Regions from separate parts of the Paenibacillus sp. NMA1017 genome, predicted to be linked through region 3. Evidence: riboswitches for the same ligand, from Rfam matches in the RefSeq annotation. Region 3 holds a riboswitch; each other region holds the start of a gene.
What was found. Region 3 has a riboswitch for glycine ahead of sdaAB (L-serine ammonia-lyase, iron-sulfur-dependent subunit beta). Riboswitches for the same ligand answer to the same signal wherever they lie in the genome.

Region 1 (5,149 bases), on a different contig from region 3:
TTACGTGGTCGTACGTTCAATGAGACTGTATTCTAACGAATGAAGCTCCATTTGGCGTCCAATCAGCTGAGGGGAAAGCATGAAAAAGGCATTTTGTGCTTGAGCCATGATAGGATTTTGAATCGTTGTAATCCCCAATGTATGCGCCAGCTCCGTGTTATCGAAACCAACAATCGCCAGATCCCCCGGTACATTCAGCCGTTGTCTGCGTGCTTCACAGAGAATGCCCACTGCTACATAATCGTTAGCACATAAAATAGCCTCTGGGAATTCGTTCCGACGCTGTAACAAATCCCTTACGACCTGTTCGCCATCACGGATATTATAAATAGAAGAGTGATTCCAGTGTTGCAACACTGGCAGATTGTGCTCACTCATGATCTGTTCATAGGCTCGTTGTCTGCTATGGGTATTGATGCTGCTCGGACGGCCAAAAGCATTGGCTATGCGAGTATAGCCTTTTTGTATCAAATGCTTGAGCGCTAACATATATCCTTCATACTGATCCATAGCAACGGAGCGAATATCGGTATGCTCCATTCGTTGCCACGACACGATCGGGCCATATTTGCAATAGGTACTCAAAAAATTAGTATCATTCACACAGGAAATGATGACCAGCGCATCGACTCTTTTTCTTTTTAAGTCCTCAAAGGCTTGAAGCTCTTTCTTTTTGTCTTCTCCTGAAGTATAAATAATGGTTTGAAATTCATATTGGCCCGCTACTTCTACAAAGCTGTCCAGAAAAGCGAGAACAATTTCATTAATAGTTGAAGTAATGATACCGATCTGAAGCGTCTGACCCTTGGATAGAGAAATGGCATTCCGATTAGGAACATAATCTAATTCCTGCATGATTTTCAAAATCTTAGTTCTTGTTTCGTGACTGACATGGGGGGACTGATTTAATACTCTGGATACCGTAGCTTTGGAAAAGCCCGCCAGTTTTGCAATTTGATCAAGATTCGACATGGTGCTTCTCCTCACATAAGAAAAAAATACTTGACATGAAACGCGTTTCAACGATTAGGATGCTTATGAAGGCATTACGTTTATTTTAAAGCATCCGTCAATGCATTTCAAAGGAGAACGGTTACCGTTAGGTATTGATTCACATTTGCAGCACTTGATGGGATTACTTGGCCAAAGTAAAAATCTTAAATATGGAAAGAGGTTCTTATACCATGACGAAGGCGCTAAAAGGATTTCCGAAAAACTTCTTGTGGGGCGGGGCAACTGCAGCCAACCAATTGGAAGGTGCTTTTGACGTAGATGGAAAAGGATTGTCCAGTGCGGACATGATTGCCTATGTACCCAAAGCGGAACGTAAGAACGATCACGCTATAGAGATTTCGTCCGAGCGACTCGAAGACATTTTGGCAGGCAAAGTCAATGCCCGTTTTCCAAAACGTGAAGGTGTGGACTTTTACCACCACTACAAAGAAGATATTGCATTGTTCGCTGAAATGGGCTTTAAGGTATTTCGTATGTCCATTCACTGGGCGCGGATTTTCCCGAATGGGTATGATGCCGAGCCGAATGAAGCAGGATTGCAATTCTACGACAATGTATTTGATGAGTTGCGCAAGTATAATATTGAGCCCTTGGTAACATTGTCACATTATGAAACACCGCTAGGTCTGACTCAGAAGTATAATGGCTGGCTGGGACGCGAAGTCATACAGCATTACGTCAATTATGCCGAAACGGTGTTTACACGCTATAAAGATAAAGTGAAATACTGGCTGACCTTTAATGAAATCAATGTAATGACCATGAGCCCATTTACCGGTGGCGGTGTGGTTATTGACCGTGTAGAAAACAAACAACAAGCGATATATCAAGCATTGCATCATCAATTTGTAGCTAGTGCACTGGCGACCAAACGAGGACATGAGATCATCCCGGGCGCTCAGATCGGCTGTATGCTGGCACGTATTGAAAGCTATCCACATACGTGTAACCCAGAGGATATACTGAAAGCCCAGCATGAAAATCAAATGAACCTGTTCTTTACGGATGTGCATGCTCGTGGGGAATATTCCAACTACATGAACCGTTATTTTGAAGAAAATAATATTGTGATACACACAGAGCCCGGCGATGCCGAAATTTTGAAAAATAACACGGTCGATTTTATCTCATTCAGCTACTATATGACCTTGACCGTATCTGCAGGTCCAGAAGGCGAGAAAGCAGCAGGAAACCTGATTGGCGGCGTGAAAAATCCGTATCTGCAGTCCTCCGACTGGGGATGGCAGATCGATCCGATCGGCCTGCGTGTTACGCTGAATACGTTTTATGACCGCTATCAAAAGCCGCTGTTCATCGTGGAAAATGGCCTAGGTGCTTATGATAAGGTAGAAGAAGACGGCTCGGTGCATGACACATATCGTATTGATTACTTGCGTCAGCATATTGCCCAAATGAAGGAAGCGATTGCCGACGGTGTTGATCTGATTGGTTACACCAGTTGGGGCCCTATCGACCTTGTGAGCATGTCTACTTCCGAAATGTCCAAGCGCTACGGATTTATTTACGTTGATCTGGATGATGACGGTAACGGAACGCTCAAACGCTCCAAAAAGGACTCTTTTAACTGGTATAAAAATGTGATAGCAACCAATGGTGAAGAATTGTAATTCCATATCATCTCGGGCGGGTATAGCAGAGGACATCCTAAGATGCAATCTGCTGTACCCGCTTTTTTGATAGACACAATAATATTTCAAAGGGCTTCACAAACTTTTCACTTGTAATAAGCTGAAAGTTTTCTGTATAATGAATAAAAATTTCATATGTCTGGTTGATGTTTGCGGGAGATGGAACGAAAGTTCCGACCGAAGGGGCAAAACTCTCAGGTGCTTAGGCTGATTACAGCAACAAGCGGGGACCGTAAACGGACAGAACTCTGGAGAGACCCTTAATTGGGCGCCGAAGGTGCACCGCAGAGAACATCTGCTTAAACTCTCAGGCAAAAGGACAGAGACGCGAATAACCTGTGACAGGGAATGCCCTAGGCTTTTTTATGAGCTATTAGAGGCGGAAATCTGCACAAGATGGTTGTATTTTTTCGTGCCTTTAACCTCTCCAGGAGTCGAATCAGCGGATTTGACTCTTTTTTGTTTTCTAATATGCTGGAGGAGCGGGTTGAAATGAATTTGGTACATGTGTTAGAAGCGATTAGTAGCTGGATATGGGGGGCGCCTCTCATCATTCTTGTCATGGGAACGGGGTTGTGGCTGACCATACGTTTGAAGATGCTGCAGGTATTCCGCCTGCCCCTGGCGATCAAGCTGATCGGTAAGGCCCCGAATGAAGGCAGCGGGGATGTAAGTAGTTTTGCGGCTTTAAGTACGGCGCTTGCGGCTACAGTTGGCACAGGAAGTATTGTCGGCGTAGCGACAGCTATTAAGCTGGGCGGGCCGGGTGCCTTGTTCTGGATGGTCGTTGCAGCCTTTTTTGGGATGGCGACGAAATATGCGGAAGGTGTACTTGCGGTAAAATACCGGGTGAAAGATCGGAATGGACAATTTTCCGGCGGCCCGATGTATTATATTGAGAAAGGTCTTGGACGCCGTTTTAAACCACTGGCGATGCTGTTTGCTTTTTCGGGCATGCTGGTAGCGTTGTTCGGGATTGGAACGTTTCCGCAGGTCAAAGCGATTGTATCTTCGACCGAAAACAGCTTTGGCGTTCCGCCCATTGTAACGGCACTGATTATTGCGATCCTTACAGGACTTGTTACTATTGGAGGACTTAAAAGCATTGCCAAGGTATCGACGAAGGTCGTTCCTTTTAAAACAGGCTTGTACGTACTGATCTGTCTCATCGTACTGATTCGGTTTGCTGACCAGCTTCCTGCCGCAATCGCGCTGGTGCTTCATTCGGCATTTTCAACTACATCTGCAACGGGCGGATTTGCCGGAGCTACGATTATGCTGGCGATGCGAAGTGGGGTAGCCAGAGGTATTTTTGCCAATGAGGCCGGATTGGGAAGCGCACCGATTGCAGCCGCAGCTGCCAAAACCAAATGGCCTGCGGAGCAAGGGCTAATTTCCATGACAGGCGTGTTTATTGATACGATGGTTATTTGTGTGATGACTGGGTTGACGCTGCTGGTTAGCGGTGTGTGGAGCGGGCCTACCGATGCAGGCCTGATGACTCAGCAAGCATTTTCCAGTGCATTCCCGCTGGGGGCGGAGCTGCTCACCATCATTCTGATTATGTTCGCGTTCACCACCATGCTCGGCTGGAACTATTACGGGGAACGTTGTGTTGAATATTTGCTTGGGGTCAAGTGGATTAAACCTTACCGTTATCTATTCATCTTACTGGTTGCCGGGGGCGCGTTCATTAAACTGGATGCGATTTGGCTGCTGGCAGATATCTTTAACGCAATGATGGCTTTCCCGAACCTGATTGCACTGCTTGGCTTATCGGGAATCGTAGTTGCAGAAACCCGAACCTATATGGATTCTCTGAATTCTAGTAAGAAAAAGGGCATTCTTGCAGGTGCCGGTGTAGGGGCAGCTATTCAAGTAGAAGAAAAGGGGCAAACGGTTAATTTATAAATTCTAAAAGGGAGTGTCTTCAGCCATCATAGGCTTGAGGACACTCCCTTTTGAATGTTATAACGATGCGCGCAAAATTGCTAAAATATCTTCTTGATTCAGCTTTTTATAATTACCGAAGCCTCCGTATTCCATTTCACGGGCTGCAATGTTTGCGATTTTTTCCAGTTGCTCATCATTAATATTGTAATCGGCCAGGGTGGAAGGGGCACCGAGACTTGTCCAGAATGCACTAAGACGGTCAATACCTTCCAAGGCGATTTCTCTATCTGTTTTACCTACGGTGTCTAAGTCAAACATGCTGAGCATCAGCCGCTTCATACGTGCAGCATCCTGATCCACTGTATGTCTCATCCAGTTGGGGAACAGGATCGCCAGACCACCAGCATGAGGAATATCATATACAGCAGATAATGCATGTTCAATCGTATGCGAAGCCCAGTCCCCGAAGTAGCCCATTTGCAGTGTTCCGTTAAGAGCAATCGTTCCGGCATATAAAATCGTTTCACGATGCTCGTAGTTGTGCAAATCCCCCAGCAGCTTAGGTGCAGTTTCGATCACGGTTTGCAACACAG
Region 2 (5,149 bases), on a different contig from region 3:
TACCGTTGCGGTCTGTGGTCTGACCCACAATACGGCCGGGGATACGGCGCATATGTGCCTGAGAAACGGCAAAGTATCCACAAGTCGGACCGCCGAGAGAAGAGGAAATGCCAAGTGGCTGCGCGTCCCCTACCACAATATCCGCGCCCTGTTTGCCGGGTGTCTCCAGCAAGCCAAGTGCCAGTGGGTTGGCACTGACGACCAAAAGACCTTTGTGCGCATGGATGAGGTCAGCCATCGGCTTTAAATTTTCCACGGCTCCGAAAAAGTTGGGGCTTTGGACCAAAACAGCCGCGGTCTGTTCCGATACGGCCGCCGCTAACGCATCAGCATCCGTTACGCCGTCCGAACAGCCAATCTCTACGATGTCCAAATCCAATCCGCGTGCATAGGCTGCCAATACCTGGCGTGCCTCTGGATGGACGGACCTCGATACGATAAGCTGTTTACGGCGGGTAGCTGCGGCGGACAGTGAGCCCGCTTCCGCTAGTGCAGTCGCTCCGTCGTACATGCTGGCATTAGCTACAGCCATGCCCGTCAATTCGCAAATATACGACTGAAATTCGAAAATCGCTTGTAGCTCGCCTTGGCTTACTTCCGGTTGATAGGGGGTGTAGGCTGTGTAAAATTCCGAGCGTGAAGTGATGTGCTGGATGACGGACGGAATATGATGATCATAAATTCCTGCGCCAAGGAAGCTGGCATGTGTGTCTGTATTGGCATTGTGTCCGGCCAGCTCGGCCAAGTGGCGGGTTAAGGCTTTCTCATCGAGTCGAGAAGAAAGAGGGAGTTCCCCTTGATATCGAATGGCCTCTGGAATGTCACTGAATAATTCATCAATGGATGATACACCGACCACACGCAGCATTTCGGTTTGATCCTGTTCAGTCATAGGGAGATAACGATGCTGCTTCATAGGTTCTGGCTCCTTTCGAAAAGCAAAATTTAATCGTAAATGAGCTAATAAAAAGCGTGAGATGGAGAAACCCGGAAGTTCATATATGACATGTATGCTTTATGGAAATGAAGAGAGTTTAAAATCAGCGTGGGCGTTTATAAAAGGGTGCTGCCACCACCTCGGCACGTAGGCGTTTGCCACGAATCTCAACCTCCAACGGTGTGGAGAGGGTGCTAAAACGACTGTCCACCAAGGCGAGGCCCAAATTACGCTTCAAGGTGGGCGACTGAGTCCCCGTTGTGACCTCACCGATGTGTTGACCTTCTGCGAATACCGGATAATGGGCGCGTGGGATACCGCGGTCCATCATTTCCAGCCCGATCAATTTACGAGGAATCCCTTGTTCTTTTTGACGCTGAAGTGCTTCTCTACCGATAAAATCTCCTTTATTCAGCTTGACGAAGAAACCCAGACCGGCTTCGAGTGGTGAAATCGTGGCAGATAACTCCTGTCCGTACAGCGGCAACCGAGCCTCAAAGCGTAGTGTATCCCGGGCACCAAGTCCAGCGGGAACCAGCCCATACGACTCACCGGAACGAAGCAAACCCTCCCATACGGCTGGTGCTTCCGCAGCAGGTACATAAAATTCAAAACCGTCTTCGCCCGTATATCCGGTTCGTGAGACGAGAGCTTTTGCTCCGAACAATGGCACGTCCTCATGGAAGCGGAAAGATGCCAGATTCGTAATATCCGTATCTGCCACGGCTGCGGCAATACGTGCTGCTTCCGGTCCCTGCAACGCCAGCAATGCTATCGCATCAGACACATTCTCCATGTGAACGGATGCAGGTACATGACGAAGTAACCAATCCCAATCCTTATCAATGTTAGAGGCGTTCACAACGAGCATGTAGCGCTCCGGTCCTTTGCAGTAAACAAGCAGGTCGTCTACTACACCTCCATCGGGGTAACAAAGGAGTGAATATTGTGCCTGACCTGGTTCCAACTGGCTGACATCATTCGTGGTCACCCTTTGTAGAAAAGCCTCGGCCTCTTTGCCTTCAACCAAAAACTCACCCATATGCGATACATCGAATAAACCCGCACGTTGCCGGACGGCCTCATGCTCCTTTTGAATGCCGCTAAACTGAACGGGGAGCTCCCAGCCGCCAAAGTCAATACAACGAACCCCAGACTGCGTCCCGTAGGACAAATATAGCGGTGTTCTTCGCAAATTAGTCATTTTTCCACTCCTATCCGGTGTGATCGGCTAAACAAAAAAGACAGGCCGAAAAAGACGTATAGACGGCAGTCTACACTCTTTTTTCAGCTCTGTCCTTGATACCAGAAAGTTACCCCGGTATGTACCGGGTTTCCCCTTGGGTGATCCGCTCCAATAGCGAATGCTCTCCAGAGATGCGTCCGGCAGAGGTCCTTTTGCCTGAGAGATTCACCTGCAATGCAGGTTTACTCCTTCGGCGCTACCTTCGGGATCAACGGTATATTACCTGGCTTTGCAGATAATAACTTGATCCGATTCGCGTGCACAACTGTCTCACAAGCGGCAACAGCTATGCGAATCTTTTTGGCAGTCTCTCCCTCCGCGTTCATCCGCGTTTGCAGTTGTCGGGGTGTTTCCCAAAGCATTTGCTATAAACCATTAATACGCAAATTCATTCAAAATGTCAATAAAAATGTCATCAAAAACAATAGAAAAAACATTTAATATATAAATAAGGATATGTAAGCGTTTGTTATAAGCCATTATATTTTTATATAGTACGCTATATGAGGTGATATGAAGTATTTTTGTTAGTATTATTGACATGAGTGTTCTTGTTGTCATAATCTTAATCTGTCTAATACAGGTGAGCAAAAGCGATTTTATTCATATGGAAGTGAGGGGAACAGGATGGGTGAAGTAAAGCAGCAACTTTGGTATACAGACGAACATGAGTGGGTTCAGCGGACAGAGAATGGAACGGTGCGGATTGGTATTACAGACTTTGCACAGCATCAACTGGGTGATATTGTTTTTGTAGAATTACCTGAGGCGGGAGTAACGATTGAGCAGGGAGCGGAGATCGGTACGATTGAATCGGTGAAGACGGTATCCGACCTTTTTGCTCCGGTGACGGGAACCATATTAAAAGTGAATGAAGCGCTGAAAAGTACGCCTGAGCTAGTGAATGAATCTCCCTATGAAAAAGGTTGGATGATCGAAGTAGAGATGGATAAAGATGTGGAGGAAGCATTGGGCAAGCTACTGTCTGCGGATCAGTATGAGCAGTTGATTTCGGAGTAATAAATGGAGCAATGCAGCATGAAATAACAGCGTGTTATTCGGATGTTATATTGATTTTTAATTGAAAAAGAGCATCGTTAGTTTGCTCGATTTTTGTATAAAATGGTCGCTATGATTTGACGTAGCGGCTATTTTTTTGTCTTTTTTTGAAAACGTAATTACGTGTTTTATTCTGATGTAGAGGGTTGTCCCCATATAAGAATCATACATAATCCAGCACGGTTTTTCGACTAATTTCTATAGCTATAGGTCATATTAAGAAGAATTATGCAGGTATAATACCTTCCCGGATAATTTAAATTTAAATGTTGTCATCAACATTCATGACGAAAGTACGTTTTCATTTCGTTGATGAAGACAGCGCTGTCATTTAGTATGAATTTTAAGAAAAGGTAGTGATGCTTACCTACAAGGAGGATTTGAATATGAGTACATTGGACGCAAAGTCAAGTTCAAAAGGAGGCACTCGTGTCGCCGTACAGCGTTTTGGCCGTTTTCTTAGCGGTATGGTTATGCCCAATATGGGAGCCTTTATTGCGTGGGGGTTGATTACGGCACTCTTTATTCCGACCGGATGGTTCCCGAACGAGGGTTTTGCACAATTGGTTGACCCGATGAAAAATTATTTGTTGCCGCTGCTGATCGGTTATACAGGGGGCACGATGATTCACGGACAGCGTGGCGGTGTGATCGGTGCCATTATGACGATGGGTGTCATAGTGGGGGCCGATATCCCGATGTTCCTAGGCGCGATGGTAGCTGGTCCGCTGGCTGCGTGGATATTGAAGAAGTTCGACAAGGCCATTGAAGGCAAAGTCAGATCAGGCTTTGAAATGCTGGTCAATAATTTTTCGGCCGGGATTATCGGTGCCATTCTAGCACTGCTTGCCCATGTGGCGATCGGCCCGGTTGTACAAATGATCAGTCAAGTGTTGTCGGCAGGGGTACAGTTCCTCGTGAACGCAGGGCTATTGCCGCTTGTCAACCTCATTATTGAGCCCGGAAAAGTATTGTTTCTAAACAACGCGCTGAATCACGGAGTATTAAGTCCGATTGCGTTGGAGGAAGCTGCAAGAACAGGGAAATCCGTACTGTTCATGCTTGAATCGAATCCTGGGCCGGGGCTCGGTATTTTGCTGGCCTACTGTCTGTTCGGTAAAGGTTCTGCGAAGTCGTCGGCTCCTGGAGCGGTCATTATTCATTTTTTCGGCGGGATTCATGAAATTTATTTCCCTTATATTTTGATGAAGCCGATTCTGATTCTTGCAGCTATAGCTGGGGGCGTTGTGGGGACCTTCTGTTTCATGTTGACAGGTGCCGGACTGGTTGCTGCTCCTTCACCGGGCAGCATCATCGCCTATTTTCTAATGACGCCAAAAGGCGGATATTTGCCAATGCTGAGCGGGGTAATCGCTGCTGCGGTCGTATCCTTTGCTGTAGCCGCAGTGTTACTCAAGACTGGTAAGCAACAAGAAGAGGGGCTGGAGGAAGCTGCATCCCGCCTGCAAGATATGAAAAATCAAAGCAAGAGTGCAAGTGCTAACGCCACTGTAATGGAAGATAACCACGAGTCTGATCGTGCTGCCGAGATTGTCGCAGATCGAACACTCAAGGATAAATCCGAAGTGAACAAGATTGTCTTTTCCTGTGATGCAGGTATGGGTTCAAGTGCTATGGGAGCCTCAATTTTACGCAAAAAAATGAAGCAGGCGGGTGTAGGCGTGACAGTTACGAATACGGCAATCAGTGAAATTCCACAGGATGCGGATATTGTCATTACGCAAAAAACGTTGACAGACCGGGCTAAAACAGTAGCTCCGAATGCTGAGCACATTTCCATTGACAATTTTCTGAAGAGCCCTGAATACGAAGCGCTGGTTGAACGTCTGCAATCCGATTCTTAATCCCCGTCGTAGTCAGGCAGACTGTATGCAGTGTACGTCTCC
Region 3 (5,149 bases):
CTCGGATAATCAAAAGGTAGCCACAGTAGTAAACGGATTGGTTACCGCTCAGGGAGCAGGTACAGCCAATATTAAGGCCGTATATGGTCAACAGACCGTAACCATTGCTGTGCAGGTGGAGCAGGTTAAACGTCTCGATGTCAGTTCATCAGAGGTTTCTCTTTTACTGAAGGATACCGAGAAGGTTAAACTGACGGCGACGTTCCCTGATGGATCGGTACAGGACGTGACAGAGTCCGCTGAGTGGAGCTCCAGCAATGCAGCTGTGGCGGATGTACTGAAAGGTACCATTACCGGCTATAGCGCGGGAAAGGCGACAATTACAGGTAAATATGGCACGATGTCCGCTACAATTTCGGTGGATGTCGATCAAACGAATAAGCTGAAAGCCAGCGAATCCAATATTTTTCTCCGTCTGGATGAATCTAAAAAAATACAAGTTTCTGCCGTTTACCCGGATGGGACGGTAACGGATATCACAGATAAGGCTACTTGGACATCAAGCGATGAGAAGATTGCGACTGTGAATAAGGGAACGATTATGGCCATTGGAGCGGGTTCGGCTACGGTGACAGCTAAGTATGGAGATAAGACCGTTTCGATCAAGACAGATGTCGAAACCTCCAGATATCTGGATTTGAGTGAGGACAAGCTGAGCCTGAATGCTAAGGAATCCAAAAAGCTCAAGCTGACCGCAACGTATGTAACAGGTACGGAAGAAGATATCACAAGTAAGGCAGAGTGGAAGTCCAGCAATGAAGATATCGCTTTTGTCAGTGCGGGAGAAGTCACAGGTTATAAAACAGGTGAGGCTACGATCACCGCTTCTTATGGTGGCAAAACAGTTACAGCTACAGTTTCCGTAAATGTACCCGGTGATCTGTCTCTGTCCTCCAAAACGGCAACGATTGATATTGATGAGGACTATACTGCAACTTTGACGGCTACTTATGCGGATGGGCGTAAGGAAGATGTAACACAGGATGCAGAATGGGCTTCAAGCGCGGAAGATATTGCCTCTGTGTCCAAAGGAACGATTACGGGTAAATCCGCTGGTAAAGCGGTTATTACAGCGACCTATAATGGCAAAAAACTGACGATTAACGTACAAGTAGGCCTTGTAGACCGTCTGGAAACAGACTCGCGCGTAATTGCGCTTGGTGCTCAGGAAACGAAGCAGCTGAAAGTAACAGGCGTTAAGAGTGGCGGTACAAAAACAGATGTAACCAAGGACGCCACCTGGACAACTAGTAATGTAAAAGTGGTTGAAGTTAGCGAAGGTTTGATCAAAGCAAATGGTAGCGGTAAGGCAACTGTGACTGCTTCATATGGCAAGCAAAACATTACGTTTACGGTAGAAGTGGACGTAGCGCAAAAGATTGAAGCGGATGCAATCGCGCTATCGCTCAAATCTGGAGATCAAAAAACCATCGCGATTGTGGTTAAATCGAGTGATGGTAAAGAAAAGGACGTTACGACCCAAGCTGAATGGAAAACGTCTAATTATAAGGTAGCCACTGTTAAAAAGGGTCAGGTTACCGCGGTTAGCTACGGTAAAGCTAACATTCAGGCGAAGTTTGGCGGGAAGATAATCAGCGTACCTGTAGACGTTGATACGCTTAAATATTTGCAAACAGACGAAGTCGCATTGAATTTGAAGGCAGGACAGTTGGCTAAGGTAACGGCTACAGCCACGTATAAGGATGAGTCGGAGAAGGATGTTTCCAAACCGGCTGTCTGGTCCTCGTCCAGAATTATTGTTGCGACCGTCAAAGACGGTAACATTAAGGCACAGGGCAAGGGCAAAGCAGTAATTACTGTGAAATATGCAGGTAAAATGACGAAGGTACAGGTGACCGTTCAGTAAAAAAGAGAGCAAGCATACGTCCAAGGACGATATGCTTGCTCTTTTATTTTAAGGAGGCTACCGCTTATAAATTATGACTTATCCTTCTTGGTCGGTGTGTTGCGTGTAAGTGATTCGGTCAAACGCTTGCCAGTCGGCGTCTGGGCCAACCCGCCTTTGGCGGTCTCGCGATGCTTCGACGGCATCGCACTGCCGACTTCAAGCATTACGTCAATGACTTCGTCAGACGGAATAGCGCTGCGCACACCCGCCAAAGCCATGTCCGCTGCGGCAAGCGCAGTCACGGCTCCCAGCCCGTTGCGCACAATGCACGGGATCTCCACGAGTCCGGCGACGGGGTCGCAAATCAGGCCGAGCGTGTTCTTAAGAGCGAGGCCCACGGCGTGAACAGCCTGTTCAGGCGTACCACCGCGCAGCTCGACCATAGCGCCAGCGGCCATCCCGATAGCTGAGCCAATCTCAGCCTGACAGCCTCCCTCCGCGCCAGAAATGAAGGAGTTGTTGGCGATCACGTAGCCAATGGCTCCAGCGGCGAACAGGCCGTTCACCATATGCTCATCATCCCAGCCGAACCGCTCCTGTGCACTGATGAACACACCAGGGATAACCCCACATGAGCCTGCGGTAGGCGTGGCGACAATGCGCCCCATGGACGCATTAACCTCCGACACGGAGAGCGCATAAGCCATGGCGAGGGCGGAGGCATCACCGGAGCAGGTTTCCCCTGACCGCAGATACTCGGCCAGACGCTTGCCGTCGCCGCCCGTCAATCCACTGCGGGATACGGTGTCTTGTGTCTGACCGCGATGAACGGCTTCCTTCATGACTTCATAATAATCAGACATTTGGCGGAAGATTTCTTCCTCCGTTGTATTCGTCTCTTGTACCTGCTCTTGAATCATCAAACGGCCAATCGTGGTGGATTCTTCAGCGCATAAAGCGCTGATTTCATGCAGATGGCTAAACCTCATCGGATTCAGCTCCTTTTTTCAAATTAATCATCTTAATTTCATACATATGAGGTAAAGAACGCAGTTCTGCAATCAGTTCAGCTGGAGCAGAACTGTCCGTTTCAATGGCGGTGAGTGCTTCACCATCCCGGCCTTTGCGATCTACGTGCATATAGGCAATGTTAATGTGGGCCGCGCCTAGCGCTGAAGTTATCGCGCCCAATGTACCGGGCTTATCCGAGTGGAGAAGCACCAGCGTAGGCAGCTCTCCGGTCAGATTGACCCGGAATTCGTTGAGCTGTTGGACATGGATGCTGCCGCCGCCGATGGAGGAGCCCAGCAGTGTGCGCTGATCCTCGCCCTTCCACAACTCGAAACGGACGGTGTTCGGATGAGGCGCGGGTAGTCCGCTGACGGCGAATTCCACGGCCATCCCGGCTTGCTCTGCCCATTGCTCGGCATCGGGAATCCGGTGATCGTCCGTATCGTAATTAAGCAGCCCTGCGATGAGCGCCAGGTCTGTACCGTGTCCTTTATACGTGTCGGCAAAGGAGCCGTACAATGTCATGCGGGCACGGTCAGGCTGCGCCCCAAGCCAGTGCCGTGCAACGCGTGCGAGCCGAACCGCGCCTGCGGTGTGTGAACTGGAAGGTCCGGTCATGGCCGGACCGATAATGGAAAATACATCTTTGAAACGCATGGTGTGGCCCCCTGTATGTTCTAATACCATACTATATGGTATTTCCGCGTCTTTGCGCGGTTATGACGGTTGCTAATGCTGACGCACAATGTGAGCACAAAAAAGGACAGGATAAGGAAGTTTCCCTTATCTCTGTCCTCGTTACCTGAGAGTTTCGTGCGGTGTACTTACCGCCTTACCCCTTGGGTGGCTTGCGCTCTCTCCAGAGTTGCGTCAGATGACGATACATGGACCTGAGAGATTATCCGCCAGCCGGGTGCTGGCGTCTTGCTCCTTCGGTGCCGCCAGAGTGTAGGCTCCCTGGACAGACTCTCCCGTCATCTTCATTCGCGTATACCGTTCTACATGTCTTTCTTAGCGTAATGTATGCCGTGCTCGGTGTCAATCACAGGGTTCAATTTTTACATAAACGAGGATTTTGCAAAAACCCAATAAGCGACTTCCAATGAACAATATATAGATCGAAATGGCCTAGTTCGTCTAGATATTGCGCTTTGGAGCGACTGGAATCGAATTTTGCAAAATCCTGAAACAGGTGCGTTTCCAATAAAAAAGATTAAAATTTACATAATTATGGATAAAACCAGGAAGGAATTAGAAGATTGGCAGCTAATCTGATAAAGGACAAGTATATTTATGGAAATCATAGGAGGGATATTGACGTATGGTAAAAGGCTCACGGTTCACAGGTTCACGCTTAAAAGGGATGCTGCATCTAGCAGCAATCGTATCAATGCTGATCGGGATCTTCGTTCCATTCGGTCAGGTCAAGGCAGAGGGAGCATTGACAGTAGCCGAAGCACTTCAGCGCCAAAGCAGTGGAGGTACGGTGACGGTGGAAGGTTACATCGTCGGACATGCTACCGGATCGAAAACGGCTAACTTTTCTTCTCCGTTTGTGAATGATTTTAACGTACTGATTGCCGACCAGGCTAATGAACGTAGCACTTCTAATCTATTGGATGTACAGCTGACATCCGCGTACAGAGGGCAATTTGGGCTGTCAGGCCATCCTGAGCTGATCGGCAGCAAAATTCGTGTGACGGGTATACTTGGCGCCTACAATAATTTTGGTGGAGTGAAAAGCCCGAGCGCTGTTGAACTGGTGAACGGAAGCGAACCGGGGGAACCTGGTAATCCGGGCGAACCTGAACCTGGCAACCCGGGTCAACCTGGTACTACACTGCCGGATGGAAAAGGCAAAAAGGTGCTGTTCGATAATACGCACGCACAGACCGCTGGTGCAGCAGATTGGGTCATTGAAGGCGCCTTCTCCGACTTTGCCAATGGACTGCGTAATGTAGGCTTTACGGTAGACCAATTGAATCGTCCCATTCCTTTTACTTATGGAGAGCAGGCCATAACATATGACAAGCTGCGCCAATATGATGTGTTCATCATCGGTGAAGCGAATGTTGCCTTTAAGGCATCCGAGCAGGCTGCCCTGCTGCAATACGTGAATAACGGGGGGAGCGTCTTCTTCATCTCCGATCATTATAATGCGGACCGTAACAAAAACCGTTGGGATTCCTCCGAGGTTATGAATGGCTACCGTCGTGGAGCCTATACTAATCCGGCCAAAGGCATGACTGCAGAAGAAGCTGCATCACCGGCGATGCAAGGATTAACAAG

Region 1: another riboswitch for glycine. It lies ahead of AC5ELV_RS15585 (alanine/glycine:cation symporter family protein); the one in region 3 lies ahead of sdaAB (L-serine ammonia-lyase, iron-sulfur-dependent subunit beta).
Region 2: another riboswitch for glycine. It lies ahead of gcvT (glycine cleavage system aminomethyltransferase GcvT); the one in region 3 lies ahead of sdaAB (L-serine ammonia-lyase, iron-sulfur-dependent subunit beta).

Annotation. Positions count from the first base shown of each region.
Region 1 covers NZ_JBZXYR010000005.1:287,334-292,482, forward strand. Annotated here, with positions in the region: gene AC5ELV_RS15575 (LacI family DNA-binding transcriptional regulator) at 1-972, opposite strand; gene AC5ELV_RS15580 (glycoside hydrolase family 1 protein) at 1,185-2,642, shown strand; glycine riboswitch at 2,807-2,883, shown strand; glycine riboswitch at 2,902-2,996, shown strand; gene AC5ELV_RS15585 (alanine/glycine:cation symporter family protein) at 3,156-4,574, shown strand; gene AC5ELV_RS15590 (iron-containing alcohol dehydrogenase) at 4,632-5,149, opposite strand, start outside.
Region 2 covers NZ_JBZXYR010000004.1:331,419-336,567, reverse strand. Annotated here, with positions in the region: gene gcvPA (aminomethyl-transferring glycine dehydrogenase subunit GcvPA) at 1-916, opposite strand, end outside; gene gcvT (glycine cleavage system aminomethyltransferase GcvT) at 1,041-2,141, opposite strand; glycine riboswitch at 2,318-2,416, opposite strand; gene gcvH (glycine cleavage system protein GcvH) at 2,811-3,203, shown strand; gene AC5ELV_RS13615 (PTS mannitol transporter subunit IIBC) at 3,629-5,107, shown strand.
Region 3 covers NZ_JBZXYR010000007.1:13,200-18,348, forward strand. Annotated here, with positions in the region: gene AC5ELV_RS17285 (Ig-like domain-containing protein) at 1-1,867, shown strand, start outside; gene sdaAA (L-serine ammonia-lyase, iron-sulfur-dependent, subunit alpha) at 1,939-2,838, opposite strand; gene sdaAB (L-serine ammonia-lyase, iron-sulfur-dependent subunit beta) at 2,828-3,517, opposite strand; glycine riboswitch at 3,729-3,844, opposite strand; gene AC5ELV_RS17300 (DUF6359 domain-containing protein) at 4,182-5,149, shown strand, end outside.